3 regions of the Mesorhizobium sp. BR115XR7A genome follow, and region 3 is predicted to be linked to each of the others. Evidence: predicted binding sites of a transcription regulator. Region 3 holds the regulator's gene; each other region holds the start of a gene.
The links. Region 3 encodes LexA, which represses DNA repair genes until DNA is damaged. Its sites were predicted from a motif close to TGTTCNNNNTGTGTTCNG; they were not measured.

Region 1: the regulator LexA is predicted to act here: its motif matches at 2,177-2,194, upstream of LB557_RS23870 (single-stranded DNA-binding protein).
Region 2: the regulator LexA is predicted to act here: its motif matches at 1,598-1,615, upstream of LB557_RS27540 (YifB family Mg chelatase-like AAA ATPase).

What each region holds. Positions count from the first base shown of each region.
Region 1 is NZ_JAIUHW010000012.1:38,726-43,185, forward strand. It holds gene LB557_RS23855 (VOC family protein) at 1-282, shown strand, start outside; gene LB557_RS23860 (MarC family protein) at 364-993, shown strand; gene LB557_RS23865 (OsmC family protein) at 1,000-1,425, opposite strand; gene LB557_RS23870 (single-stranded DNA-binding protein) at 1,553-2,077, opposite strand; gene LB557_RS23875 (ArsR/SmtB family transcription factor) at 2,303-2,617, shown strand; gene LB557_RS23880 (SRPBCC family protein) at 2,614-3,075, shown strand; gene LB557_RS23885 (ATP-dependent Clp protease proteolytic subunit) at 3,100-3,705, shown strand; gene LB557_RS23890 (hypothetical protein) at 3,793-4,092, shown strand.
Region 2 is NZ_JAIUHW010000016.1:56,984-61,443, reverse strand. It holds gene LB557_RS27550 (glycosyltransferase family 2 protein) at 1-187, opposite strand, end outside; gene gshB (glutathione synthase) at 407-1,348, shown strand; gene LB557_RS27540 (YifB family Mg chelatase-like AAA ATPase) at 1,704-3,236, shown strand; gene LB557_RS27535 (class I SAM-dependent methyltransferase) at 3,262-3,882, opposite strand; gene LB557_RS27530 (malate synthase G) at 4,061-4,460, opposite strand, start outside.
Region 3 is NZ_JAIUHW010000019.1:35,324-39,783, forward strand. It holds gene LB557_RS29125 (ABC transporter substrate-binding protein) at 1-369, opposite strand, end outside; gene LB557_RS29130 (GntR family transcriptional regulator) at 520-1,293, shown strand; gene lexA (transcriptional repressor LexA) at 1,704-2,447, shown strand; gene LB557_RS29140 (ComEC/Rec2 family competence protein) at 2,441-4,460, opposite strand, start outside.

The DNA.
Region 1 (4,460 bases), on a different contig from region 3:
CTCGGCTATGGTGTCCAGGCTGTCGCGCCCCAGGCTGTCGCGCTGTGGGTCAACGAGGCGGCGCGCCCGGTGCCGGCGGACGAAAGATCCGGCCTGCATTTCTGCTTCGCCGCGCCGACACGGGATAGCGTCGGTGCCTTTCATGCCGGGGCGTTGCGCGAAGGCGGCAGCGACAATGGCGGACCGGGCCTGCGCGCCGACTATGGCGAGAACTATTACGCGGCCTTCGTTGTCGATCCGGACGGCTATCGCCTGGAGGCCTATTGCGGCGCTGCCGCCTAACCTGCGGTTCTGACTGTTCCCACCGACCGGGCTTTGCTCTACCAATGTGGGTACGGGCTTGGCCCGGCGGGAGGGTCAGCGATGCCGAGTTTCGACAGCCTGTTCAATGCCTTCGTCACCATTCTCGTGACCATCGATCCGCCTGGGCTGGCGCCTCTGTTCCTCGCCGTGACGCGCGGCATGAACCGCGAGGAGCGCAGCCAGGTTTCCGTGCGCGCCTCGGTCATCGGTTTTCTGGTGATGGCGCTGTTTGCGGTGGCCGGCGCATCGATCCTGTCGGTGTTCGGCATCACCTTGCCGGCGTTCCGTGTCGCCGGCGGGTTCCTGCTGTTCTTCATCGCCTTCGAAATGGTGTTCGAGCGCCGGCAGGACCGCAAGGAAAAGATCGGCGACGTCGCCATCACCAAGGACATGATCCACAACATCGCCGCCTTCCCCCTGGCGATCCCGCTGATCGCCGGCCCCGGCGCGATTTCAGCGACGGTGCTGCTCTCAGGCTCGTTTCAGGGTTTTGCGGCGCAGGCGGCCCTGGTCGGCATCATTCTTGTCTGCCTCGTCATAACCTATCTGGTATTCGTGCTGTCGGAACGCATCGACCGCATCCTCGGCCAGACCGGCCGCTCGATCCTGACCCGCCTGCTCGGGGTTATCCTGGCGGCACTGGCCGTGCAGTTCGTGGCAGATGGCATCAAGGCGCTGATGGCCTCGTAGGCCCGCTTATTTTGTGGTCGTATCGATGACTTCAAAGTCGTGGGTAATCGTCGCGGTCTTGGCCATCATGGCGGAGGCCGAGCAGTATTTTTCGATCGAAAGGTCGATTGCCCGCTTGACCTTGTCGCTGGACAGCGCCCGGCCCTTGACGATGAAATGCATATGGATGCGGGTGAACACTTTGGGATCGGTTTCGGAGCGGTCGGAATCGAGCTCGACCACGCAATCCTCGACGGCCTCGCGCCCCTTTTCGAGGATATGGACGACATCATAGGCCGAGCAGCCGCCGGTGCCGATCAGCACCAGTTCCATCGGGCTCGGTCCCGGCGTCTTGCCTTCCGGGCCTGACGCCGTGCCCAGCACGACCTTGTGGCCGCTGCTGGACTCGCCGACGAAGGTGCGCTCCTCGACCCATTTTACCCGTGCCTTCATCGCCAGTCCTCTTACGTCTCTGATCGCGCCAACGTCAGCTCAAAACCACCATGCAAAACCCCGAAAGTCCATGCGGACCCTCGGGGCATATCAAGTAAAGGCATTCGCTATTTGGTGCGGCTTTCGATCAGAACGGAATTTCGTCGTCCAGTTCGCGCGACGAACCACCGCCACCGCCGCCCCTGGGAGCGTTGCCGCCACCGCGGTTGAACCCTTCGTTCGGGCTCGACTGGCCGAAATCGGAACCACGGCTGCTGCCGCCACCGCTGTAGCCGCCAACCTGACCGCCCTCACCCTGGCCACGCGCGTCGAGCATCTGCAACTCGCCGCGGAATTTCTGCAGCACGACTTCGGTCGTGTATTTGTCGGCACCGGTCTGGTCCTGCCATTTGCGCGTCTGCAGCTGGCCCTCGACATAAACCTTCATGCCCTTCTTCAGATACTGCTCCGCCACCTTGGCGATGCCCTCATTGAAGATGACGACGTTATGCCACTCGGTCTTTTCCTTGCGCTCGCCGGAATTCTTGTCGCGCCAGCTTTCCGACGTCGCGATGCGAATGTTGACGACCGGCTCGCCCGAGTTCAGGCGGCGGATTTCAGGGTCAGCGCCGAGATTGCCGACCAGAATGACCTTGTTGACGCTACCCGCCATGATATTTCTCCGCGCTATCCGAAACAAATTTTTGTCGCAGCACCTTACAGGCTACGCACGTCAGCCGCTTGCCAAGGCTGGCTTTTCCCACAAGGTTTTTGTTCCCTTTTCGTTCCTATATGCACTGCGGCCAATTGTCAAGGAATGGCAGCAATGCCGGAACGCCGCATATGGGTCTCAAAACAGCGCTTGCCAAATCGATAAGTATCGACTTATGCTTTTGTCATGATCGAAGCAGAGATTTTCCGCGCCTTGGCCGACCCGACACGCCGCGCCGTCTTTGAGCGTCTCGCCACAAGCGAGATGAGCGTGTCGGAATTGCGCAGCGGCCTGACGGTGTCGCAACCGGCGGTGTCGCAGCATCTGGCGGTGCTGCGGGGCGCCGGCCTCGTGGTCGAGCGGCGGGCCGGCCGCAACGCCTATTATCGTGCGGATCCGCAGGGGCTTGCCCCGCTGCTCTCATGGATCGAACGCTACCGTACCTTCTGGCCGGAGCGCATCGAAAGGCTGAAGACGGTTTTGAAGGACATGGATCAATGAACAGCCAAAGCGAAGTCTCTCCCGATGCGATTGAGTTCGAATACGATCTTGCCGAGCCGCCGGAAAAGGTTTGGCGGGCGCTGACCGTGCCGGAACTGCTCGCCGCCTGGATGATGCCCAACGACATCAGGCCGCAGACCGGCAGCCGCTTTGCCTTCGCCGGTCAAGACGCGGCGATCGAATGCGAGATTCTCGATGCCGAGCCCGAACGCCTGCTGCGCTATTCCTGGCGCGAGCGGTCGGACGATGCCGCGCACCCACTCGACAGCACCGTCACCTTCACACTCGCCCGAACCGTTTCCGGCGGCACGCATCTGCGCATCGTCCATGACGGCTTTGCTCGCAAGGCGATGCCGGCCGTGGCCATGGCGGGGGCAGGCTGCCGGCTTTCGCTGCACGGGACCGGCACGCCTATAGCCGCGAACACCCCACGCCTTCTGCTGCTGCACGCGGCTTGAACACGGAAAATTGGAGACAGAAAAATGGGCGGTGTTGCCAGTCTTGTGCCGATGGTAATCGAGCAATCGAGCCGCGGCGAACGTGCATTCGACATTTTTTCGCGGCTGCTGCGCGAGCGCATCGTCTTCGTCAACGGGGAGATTAACGATGACGTCTCGGCGCTGGTCTGCGCGCAGCTTTTGTCGCTGGAGTCGGACAATCCCGAGAAGGAGATCTCGCTCTACATCAACTCGCCCGGCGGCATGGTGACCAGCGGCTTCGCCATCTACGACACGATGCAGTATATCAGCTGCCCGGTGTCGACCGTATGCATGGGCTTTGCCGCGTCGATGGGATCGTTCCTGCTGATGGCGGGCACCGCCGGGCGCCGCATCGCACTACCCAACGCCACCATCCTGCTACATCAGCCGCTGGGCGGCTTCCAGGGCCAGGCTTCCGACATCCAGCGGCACGCCGAACGCATCGGCCAGACCAAACGCCACATGACCGAACTCTACGCCCAGCATTGCGGCCGCAGCTATGAAGACGTCGAGCGCACGCTCGACCGCGACCATTTCATGACCGCCCGCGAGGCCCAGGCCTGGGGCATCGTCGACCATGTGTTCGACACCCGCAAAAAGGCTGCGTAAGACCAGAGTGAGGTCAAATCCTGCTGCTTGTCGAAGATTTGACGATCCCGCTCTGGCTCCGGTGGCGGCAGGCCCCTATAACAAGGGATGACCGACACTCATCGATCAAGAACATCGCACCGTGTCACGGCCGCCATGGTGCTTGCCATCGTCGGCCTTGTGTCCAGGTCGGCACTTGCCGACGAGGCCTCGTCGTCGGTTCGGAAAGGCGCCCTGCCCGGCGTAACCGGCGACTATCGCATCGCAAAGCCCGCCCCGGTGCCCGAACCCGACGACGCGTTCCCCAGCAGCGGCAACGGGCAGTTCAAGATCGGCAATACCGATGTCAGGATTTCCGGCAGCATCACCGTCGATGTCGGAGTTGGCGGGATCAAGCCACCCAGATAGGCAAAGATCGGGCCTTCCAACTGGAGCCCGCCAAAAGAACAGCCCCGCCGTGCCTTGGGCAAACGGACGGGGCTTTTCTGGATCTCAAATCCATTTTTGCCGGGAGTGTACTGCCGGCGTTTGATTTCGGATGCTTCGCGGCATTCAGCCGACGATCCGACTAGCAGTCTCTGATTTTCAGGGATACGGCAGGTCACGGTTTGTCGGGTGGCGCAAACGCCTGCCCTTGGCACTTATGCCTGCCGCGGCTCCAGTAACAACTGAAGCCCTGGGGGACTATCCGGTGGCGTCATGCTCCGCTCCTCTTGTCCGTTGCGACATTGTCGTCGTGAAGCGCAAATCGCAAATGCCTGCGGCGTCTCGCAGGC
Region 2 (4,460 bases), on a different contig from region 3:
CCCGCGAGCCGTCGGTGCTGCCATTGTCTGCGATCAGCACCTCGCCCGCTATGCCGGATTGGTCGAGAAAGGCCTTGGCCTTGCCGATGCAGACGGCGAGCGTCTCGGCCTCGTTGAGGCATGGCATCAGGATGGTGAGTTCGAGCTGCTGGGTCGAGGCTGCGCGGACGGCAGTGAGCGCGTTCATGATCGTCGTTCCATCGGGTGCCCGGCGCTGCGTCAGGTCGGCCGGCTGCATTCGAAGCTTACCGTCGCACGGCAAGGCTTAAGAAAGCGATGATGTCAGTCCTCGTCTTGTCTGCAACCGGCAGACGCGCCTTGCTGATCCCAATGTTCAAAACGTCGCGATTGGCAGAACGCGCCGCGACGCTTATATCGCTTGCGTCGACTATGCTGGGGACCTGCCATGAAGTTGAAAATCGCCGTCCAGATGGACCATGTCTCCACCGTGTCGATCGCCGGCGACACCTCGTTCGCCCTGTCGCTGGAGGCGCAGCGGCGCGGTCACCAGCTGTTCCACTACACGCCCGACCGGCTGTCGATGCGCGACGGCAAGGTGTTTGCCCGCGTCGAGGAGATGACGGTGCGCGACGAAAAGGGCAGCCACTATTCGCTGGGCGAAAAGGTGCGCACCGACTTGTCCGAAATGGACGTCGTCCTGCTGCGCCAGGACCCGCCCTTCGACATGAACTACATCACCACGACCCACATCCTCGAGCGCATCCATCCAAAGACGCTGGTCGTCAACGACCCGGCCTGGGTGCGCAACAGCCCGGAAAAGATTTTCGTCACCGAGTTCCCGGACCTGATGCCGGACACGCTGATCACCAAGGATCCGCTCGAAGTCGCCGCCTTCCGCAAGGAATTCGGCGACATCATCGTCAAGCCGCTCTACGGCAATGGCGGCGCCGGCATCTTCCACATGCTTGAAGCCGACCGCAATCTCGCCTCGCTGCTCGAAATGTTCGGCCAGATGTTTCGCGAGCCCTATATCGTGCAGCGTTACCTGAAGGATGTGCGCAAGGGCGACAAACGCATCATTCTGATCGACGGCGAGCCGGTCGGCGCCATCAACCGGGTGCCGGCCGAGCACGACTCCCGCTCCAACATGCATGTCGGCGGCCGCGCCGAGAAGACCGAGTTGACGACACGCGAGCGCGAAATCTGTGCCCGCATCGGGCCGTCGCTGAAAGAGCGCGGCTTCATCCTGGTCGGCATCGACGTCATCGGCGACTACATGACCGAGATCAACGTCACCTCGCCGACCGGCGTGCGCGAGGTCAAGCGCTTCGGCGGCGCCGACATCGCCAGCCTGTTCTGGGACGTGGTGGAGGGGAAGCGGACATAATTTGTTTTCAGTTTGTGTTAACCATGTTCCGCTTTTGCAGCCGGGCACAACCGGCGCGCAACCTGTGCGGCTACCGGTTGCGCCAATGTTCCCGATTTGATCAAGAGTGGCGCCTCAGAGCCGGCGCTGTTCGCGCTCTCCCTGACGTCAGCCGTCTGGGACCCAATCTCGGAACAGCTTGATCTTAGGCGTGTTGCGGCGGCTTTCGGAATGCACCAGCCAGTAGTCGCTCCATGCGCTCACCTCACTTGTTCCTGTAATGTTCTTGCCCTGGGCTGAAATCTGTGGTTGTCTTGCGTTGACGTCGCTCGCGGCCCGTTAAGGGGCAAGGGCGAGCCGGCATCGGGGGCAGACAATGGTGGCGCGGGTTCGTACGGTCGCTTTCCAGGGCATCGAGGCAGTGCCGGTCGACGTGCAGGTGATGATCGCGCCCGGCAAGGTCAACATGCATATCGTCGGCCTGCCAGACAAGGCGGTGGCGGAAAGCCGCGAGCGGGTGCAGGCGGCATTGCATGCGTCGGGCCTGTCGATGCCGTCGAAGAAGGTGACCGTCAACCTGGCGCCCGCCGATCTGCCGAAGGAAGGCAGCCACTACGATCTGCCGATCGCGCTTGGCTTGATGGCAGCCCTTGGCGCCATTCCGGGCGACATGCTGGCTGGCTATGTCGTGCTGGGCGAGCTGTCGCTCGACGGTACGATCACCGCCGTTGCCGGTGCCTTGCCGGCGGCGATCGGCGCCAATGCCGAAGGCAAAGGGCTGATCTGTCCCTTCGCCTGCGGGCCGGAAGCGGCCTGGGCGGGGCGGGAATTCGACATTCTCGCGCCGCGCAGCCTGATTGCGATCGCCAATCATTTCCGCGGCACGCAGGTGCTGTCGCGCCCGGAGGCCGGCATCCGCGCCGCACCGCGCGACCTGCCCGACCTTGCCGACATCAAGGGCCAGGAGACGGCGAAGCGGGCGCTGGAAGTGGCGGCCGCCGGCGGACACAATCTGCTCATGATCGGTCCGCCAGGCTCAGGCAAATCGATGCTGGCGCAGCGCCTGCCGTCGATCCTGCCGCCACTGGCGCCGAAGGAACTGCTCGAAGTCTCGATGATCGCCTCGGTGGCTGGCGAACTCGGCGAAGGCAAGCTGACCGACCGGCGGCCGTTCCGCGCCCCGCACCATTCGGCCTCGATGGCGGCGATGGTGGGCGGCGGCCTGCGCGCGCGGCCGGGCGAGGTGTCGCTCGCTCATCACGGCGTGCTGTTCCTCGACGAGTTCCCCGAATTCACGCCGCAGACGCTCGATGCGCTGCGCCAGCCGCTTGAAACCGGCGACTGCATGATCGCACGGGCCAACCATCGCGTCACCTATCCGGCCCGCATCCAGCTGGTGGCGGCGATGAACCCGTGCCGCTGCGGCATGGCCGGCGAACCGGGTTATCGCTGCCTGCGCGGCGATCGTTGCCGCACCGATTACCAGGCGCGCATTTCAGGTCCGCTGCTCGACCGCATCGATCTCAGGATCGAAGTGCCGGCGGTCTCGGCCAGCGACCTGATCCGGCCGGATCGAGCGGAAAAGAGCGCCGACGTGGCGTCGCGCGTGGCGCGTGCCCGCACCATCCAGCGCGAGCGTTTCGAGCGGCTCGGCGTCAACAGCGCCACCACCAACGCGCATTGTTCTCCTGCCGTCATCGAGACGATCGCCATGCCGGACGCCGCAGGCCTGTCGCTGCTCAAGGATGCCAGCGAAAAACTCGCCTTTTCGGCGCGGGCCTACCACCGGGTGCTCAAAGTGGCGCGCACGCTCGCCGACCTCGACGCCAGCGAATGTGTCGGCCGCATCCATCTGGCCGAAGCGATTTCCTATCGCATGAGTTCGGAGCGTATGGCGCAGGCGGCGTAGCCGCGTTCCGCGCAGCTCCGGTTAGCTATCGCAAGGTCCCGATGAAATGCAGGCGACGGTCGAAAAACACGCTGGCCGGGAACGGATAGAGCGACAGCTTCTCACGCCAGGTGCGGGGTGTGATACCCGCGGCGGCAAAAATGGCGTCCCACTCGGCCTTGGAGAGATAGTTGTAAGGCAGGCGCACATTGTGCCCCTTGTTGCCCACCCAATCCATGAAACGAAGCGTCTGGTAGGCCGCGAAGCCTTCGCGCAGGTGATCCTTGATGACAACGCCCTTGCGCGCCACGCGGGCCGCCTCGCGCACGAGATGGCCCGGGTGGTCGGCATGATGCAGCACATCGACAATCGTCACCCAGTCATAGGAGCCATTCGCGGCGGGAATGGTGCTGCCATCGAACAGTTCTACCGGGATATGGGTTTGCGGCCTGATCAGCACGTCAATGCCGCGAAACGTCAGCCCCGGCTTTTTTTCCATGATCGCCTTGGCGATGGAGCCGTCGCCGCAGCCGAGATCGAGAACGGTGCCGGCCGGGCCCAGTTCGTCGGCCAGCCGGTCGGACAGGATGCGCACGCGGCGCTGGAAAACCGCCCGGTCATGGACGGAATTCAACAGTTTCTTTTCGATCGCCATCGTGTTGGCCATGCCAATGCTCCCGAGCCTTCCAGCCAGCACTAACCGAAAAAAGCAAAGGAACCGTATCCAGCCATAAGAGCCTGCCGCCTTCGGCACGACATTGCCGCTGGGCTGACGCCGCCGTCTTCGCCGACGCAGACCGACGACATCCAGTCGGCGCTCCAAACCCTTTCAACGCGACACCGTTCTACCCTTGATGGGCCTTCAGCTCCAGCCTGCGCTTGTGCAGCACAGGCTCGGTGTAGCCGTTGGGCTGGCTTGTTCCCTTGAACACCAGGTCGCAGGCGGCCTGGAAGGCAATGGAAGCGTCGAAGTCGGCGGCCATCGGCCGGTAGAGCGGGTCGCCGACATTTTGCAGATCGACAATTGCCGCCATGCGCCGCAAGGAATCCATTACCTGGATTTCCGAGCAGACCTTGTGGCGCAGCCAGTTGGCGATGTGCTGCGAGGAAATGCGCAGCGTGGCGCGGTCTTCCATCAGGCCGACATCGTTGATGTCGGGAACCTTGGAGCAGCCGACGCCCTGGTCGATCCAGCGCACGACATAGCCCAGAATGCCTTGGGCATTGTTGTCGAGTTCGCGCTGG
Region 3 (4,460 bases):
ATCGGTGACCGCGGCAAAAACGATCGGAATGCCGGAACCGGCGAGCGCTTTCTTGGCGATCTGTGAGACCGGCGTGGTGATGGTGTAGATCAGCTTGGGCTGCTCGGCCTGCAGCTTGGCGATCATCTGCGGCACCAGCGACGCATCGAAATTGGTGTGGCTCTCCGTGTAGACGACGTCCTTGCCCTCGACGAAGCCGTTATCCGTCAGCGCCTTCTTGAAGCCGGCTATGGCGGCGTTCAATTGCGGATGCTCGCCGAAATTGGCAATGCCGATACGGATCTGATCGGCCGCGGCACTGCCGGCACTGACCATCAATGCGCCTGCCAGGGCCAAGCCCGACAACCAAGCGGATTTCGACTTCAACATCATTTCCTCCCAGATTTGATCAGGGCCGCTTGGAAACGCGGCTACTACGGCGATCATGGTGAGTCCGCCGGTCTGTGTCAAACATTATATATAATTGTTGCTGTGACGCACTATCATATATACTTTTCGCCAGACGACGGATTGATCACCATGCTGAATGAAACGAGTTCCACAAAAACGGAAGCCGCCTATCAGCTGTTGCGGCGCGACATCCTGACCACGCGCCTCATGCCCGGCGCCCCGCTCAAACTGAGTGCGCTGCGCGGCACCTATGGCGTCGGCTGGACACCGTTGCGCGAAGCCCTGTCGCGGCTCGAGGCCGAACGCCTGGTCACCGCGATCAGCAATCGTGGTTTTGCCGTGGCTCCGGTGTCGCGGGCCGAGCTGGAGGATCTGGCACGCGCCAGGATGGTGGTCGAGATACCCCTGTTCCTCGAATCGATGGAAAAAGGCGGCAGGGAGTGGGAGGATGCCGTGGTCACCGCCCACTACCGGCTCTCGCGTTGCAAGACAGCGGTCGACGATCCCTCGGACGCGGCCGTCGACAGATGGGACGAGAACCACGAGGCTTTCCATGCGGCGCTGCTGAGCGCCGCCACATGCGACTGGCTGTTGCGGTTCCGCTCGACGATCTCGGATCAGCTGCGCCGGCATCATCGCTTTCTTGGTCTGGCGCCGACACTGCGGGCCGCGGCCGGCCTCAAGGATGGCTATGAAGAGGCAATCGAAGCGCTACGCGAAGCGATTGCGATCGAACACCATACCGCGATCATGGAAGCGGCGCTCGACCGTGACGTCGAGCGGGCCAAGGCGCTGATGACGGCGCATATCGGCTACACACTGCACGTCTATGTCCACAGCGAAGACAGCGGCGCTACCAGATACGCCGCTCGCGCCGGCAGCTTGAAGGCGGGTTCGGGATAACTTCAGCGCTTCCGCCACGCCTATTCGAACGCGCTGGCCGGAGTGCGCCGAACGCCCCGATCCATGGCCGCCCGAAGCTACCAATCGTTGGCATTTTGGTTTCGTTTCGTTCCGCGAATAATGGCTCCGCGAATTATACGTCCCTCCGAGGAGAAGCCTTCCAACTAACTGATGCCAAAGCCTCGTCGGCGGATGGGCCACAGGCCATTAACCAAAACGATTTCAATGCGCCTGCCGACGGCGGAAAGGACTGGTTGCCGCCCGCCGTCGCGGGCAAAAAACTTCAGACCCCTTAACAAATTCATTAAACTTTAAACGGTTGCAGAACACAACTGGAACAGATAGTGTTTGTTCTGGGTTTGTTTTTTCGATTCTGGTTCAACCTTTCGTTCAATGTCTTGGGGGCCGCCATGCTGACACGCAAGCAACATGAACTGCTGATGTTCATCCACGAACGGCTCAAGGAAAGCGGGATACCGCCTTCCTTCGACGAGATGAAGGAAGCACTCGATCTTGCCTCCAAGTCGGGGATCCATCGCCTGATCACGGCCCTGGAGGAGCGCGGCTTCATTCGCCGGCTACCCAATCGGGCGCGCGCGCTGGAAGTGCTGCGGCTGCCGGACTCGATCGCGCCGGGCCTCAATGCGGCAAAGAAGTTCTCGCCAAGCGTCATCCAAGGCAGCCTTGGCCAAGGCAGTCTCGGACGCCAGATCAGGCCGGCCGCTGCGCCTTCGCGCCTGCCCGCGGCCGGCAACGACGACGACGCGGTTTCAGCCGTGTCCATCCCGGTCATGGGCCGTATCGCCGCCGGTGTGCCGATCGATGCCATCCAGCATCAGACGCATTCGATCTCGGTGCCGCCGGACATGATCATGGGCGGCGAGCACTATGCGTTGGAGGTCAAGGGCGACTCGATGATCGAGGCTGGTATCTTCGATGGAGACACGGTCATTATCCGCAATGCCGACACGGCAAGCCCGGGCGAAATTATCGTGGCACTGGTCGACGAAGAGGAAGCGACACTGAAGCGGTTCCGCCGCAAAGGCGCTTCGATCGCGCTCGAGGCCGCCAATCCAGCCTACGAAACGCGCATTTTCGGGCCGGACAGGGTCAAGGTACAAGGCAAGCTGGTCGGGTTGATCAGGCGCTACTGAACCGGCTTGTTATCGGGCTTGTCGGGTTTTTTGTACGGCGGCAGCCCCCTCGCCTCGCGTGAGAATTTTCGCTGTTCGTGCCAGGGCCGGTATGGTCCGTCGACGGCAAATGCGATCGCGGCCCGGGTCGTGGCCGACTGGGGATTGAAGAAGACGGCAGCGCTTCCCCTGCGGGCGAGCTGCCGTTTGGTGACGACGAGAACCAGTGGATTGTGGCAGGCGTCATAGGCGGTTGCGTCATTGACGATGATCAGGTCGGCGAAAGCGCAGGCTTTCCAGGTGGTCTTGCGGTCCTCGACATAGGCAATGATCGCGCCGGAAGGGTGCCTGGCAAGGCACAGGCCTTCGCGGCAGTAGAAGGGCGATCCCGGCGGCAGGTCGGTGGGACTGGCAACATCGAATTGCCTGTCTGTCGTGTCGAACATTTCCGGTTTGACGATTGTTTCGGAGATCAGGGCGCGTTTCCAGTTGTCGGTTGCGAATTCGTTGGGACGTTCCCGGTTGACGGCCAGTTCGCCATTGCCGATCGGCAGCGCGACCAGCCGCGCATCTTCCGAGATCAGCACATCGGGCGCGCGTGTGTGCGACACAGTCAACAGGCCGGCGAGCGCGAATGGCAGCGCCGCGAGCCGCAGCCATGTCGTCGCCATCGTCGCGATAACCAGCGCGACGGTGACCAGCAGCACGGATTGCTGCGAAATCAGCCCGACTCCATCGACCGGAGAGCGCTCCGATATCCACGCCGACACGGCGATCATTGCTGTCAGGCCCTTGCCCATGAGGTAGAGAGCCGGCCAATCCAGTCCGAATGGCATCAACAGCGCGCTGGCGACGGCCAGGAACATCACGACCGACACGATAGGCATCACGGCCAGATTGGCGAACAGGCTGAGCGGCGATACCCGCTGGAAATGCCAGATGGCAAACAGTGCCGTGGCGCTGCCGGCGATAATGGACGTCATGGCCAATCCTCCTGTCGCCAGCAGGAATTTTCGCGTCAGGAACCCCGCCAGGGATCGCTTTGGCGGCGGTGGCCGCGTCTTTCCCGCACGGTGATCGGCCCAGCCGGCATAAGCGCCAACCAGGGCCGCGGTCGCGGCGAACGACATCTGAAAGCTCGGGCCGACGACCTCGTGAGGCGAGACCAGGATCACGGCGATCGCCGAGATCGCCAGATTGCGCATGGTCAGCGCAGCGCGATCGAAGAAGACGGCAATCAGCATCACCGCCAGCATGATGAAGCTGCGTTCGGCCGCAACGACGACACCGGAAATGATGAGATAGGCCGCGATCGAGAACAGTGCGGCGGCGGCCGCGTATTTCTTCACCGGCCGGCGCGCGGAAAAGTCTGGAAACAGCGCGAAGGCACCACGCAGCAGACCCATGATGGTGCCGGCCACAAGCGCCATATGCAGTCCCGAAATAGAGATGATGTGATAGATGCCGGTACGCCGCATCGCTTCATTGATTTCATCGGGTATGCCGGCGCGCACGCCGACGATCAGCGCCGCCGCGATCTCGCCTTCAGCGCCGCCGACGCTGCCCCTGATGTGGTCGGCGATGGCTTCGCGGGCATTTTCGATGCCTGAAAAAAGGCGAGCCGATAGCGGCATCTCACCGTCGTCGGCGGAAACAACCGTTGGATTGCCGAGAAAGAAGCCGCTGCCGCCGATGCCGGCGAAATAGCTGTCGAAAGAGAAGTCGTAGCTGTCCGGCCGCACCGGGCCGGTCGGCGGCAACAGTTTGGCGTAGCCTGTGATGAGCGAGCCGGCGGTCATTCCCTGCGGTATCTTGCGTGCGGAAAGCCGGACCCTTTCCGGCGCATGGCGCAGTTTTGGCCGGGCGGTCGAAATCACGTCCATGGTCAGCCGGATGCGGCCGCTCTCCATCTCCTCGATCGAGACCACGCGGCCGGTCAGTTGCGTGGAGATTTCCGAACCCAGCATCCGGGTTCCGGCTCGCCATGTTTCGACCTTCGCCGCGAGCAGGCCCAGCGCGCACAACAGCACTGCC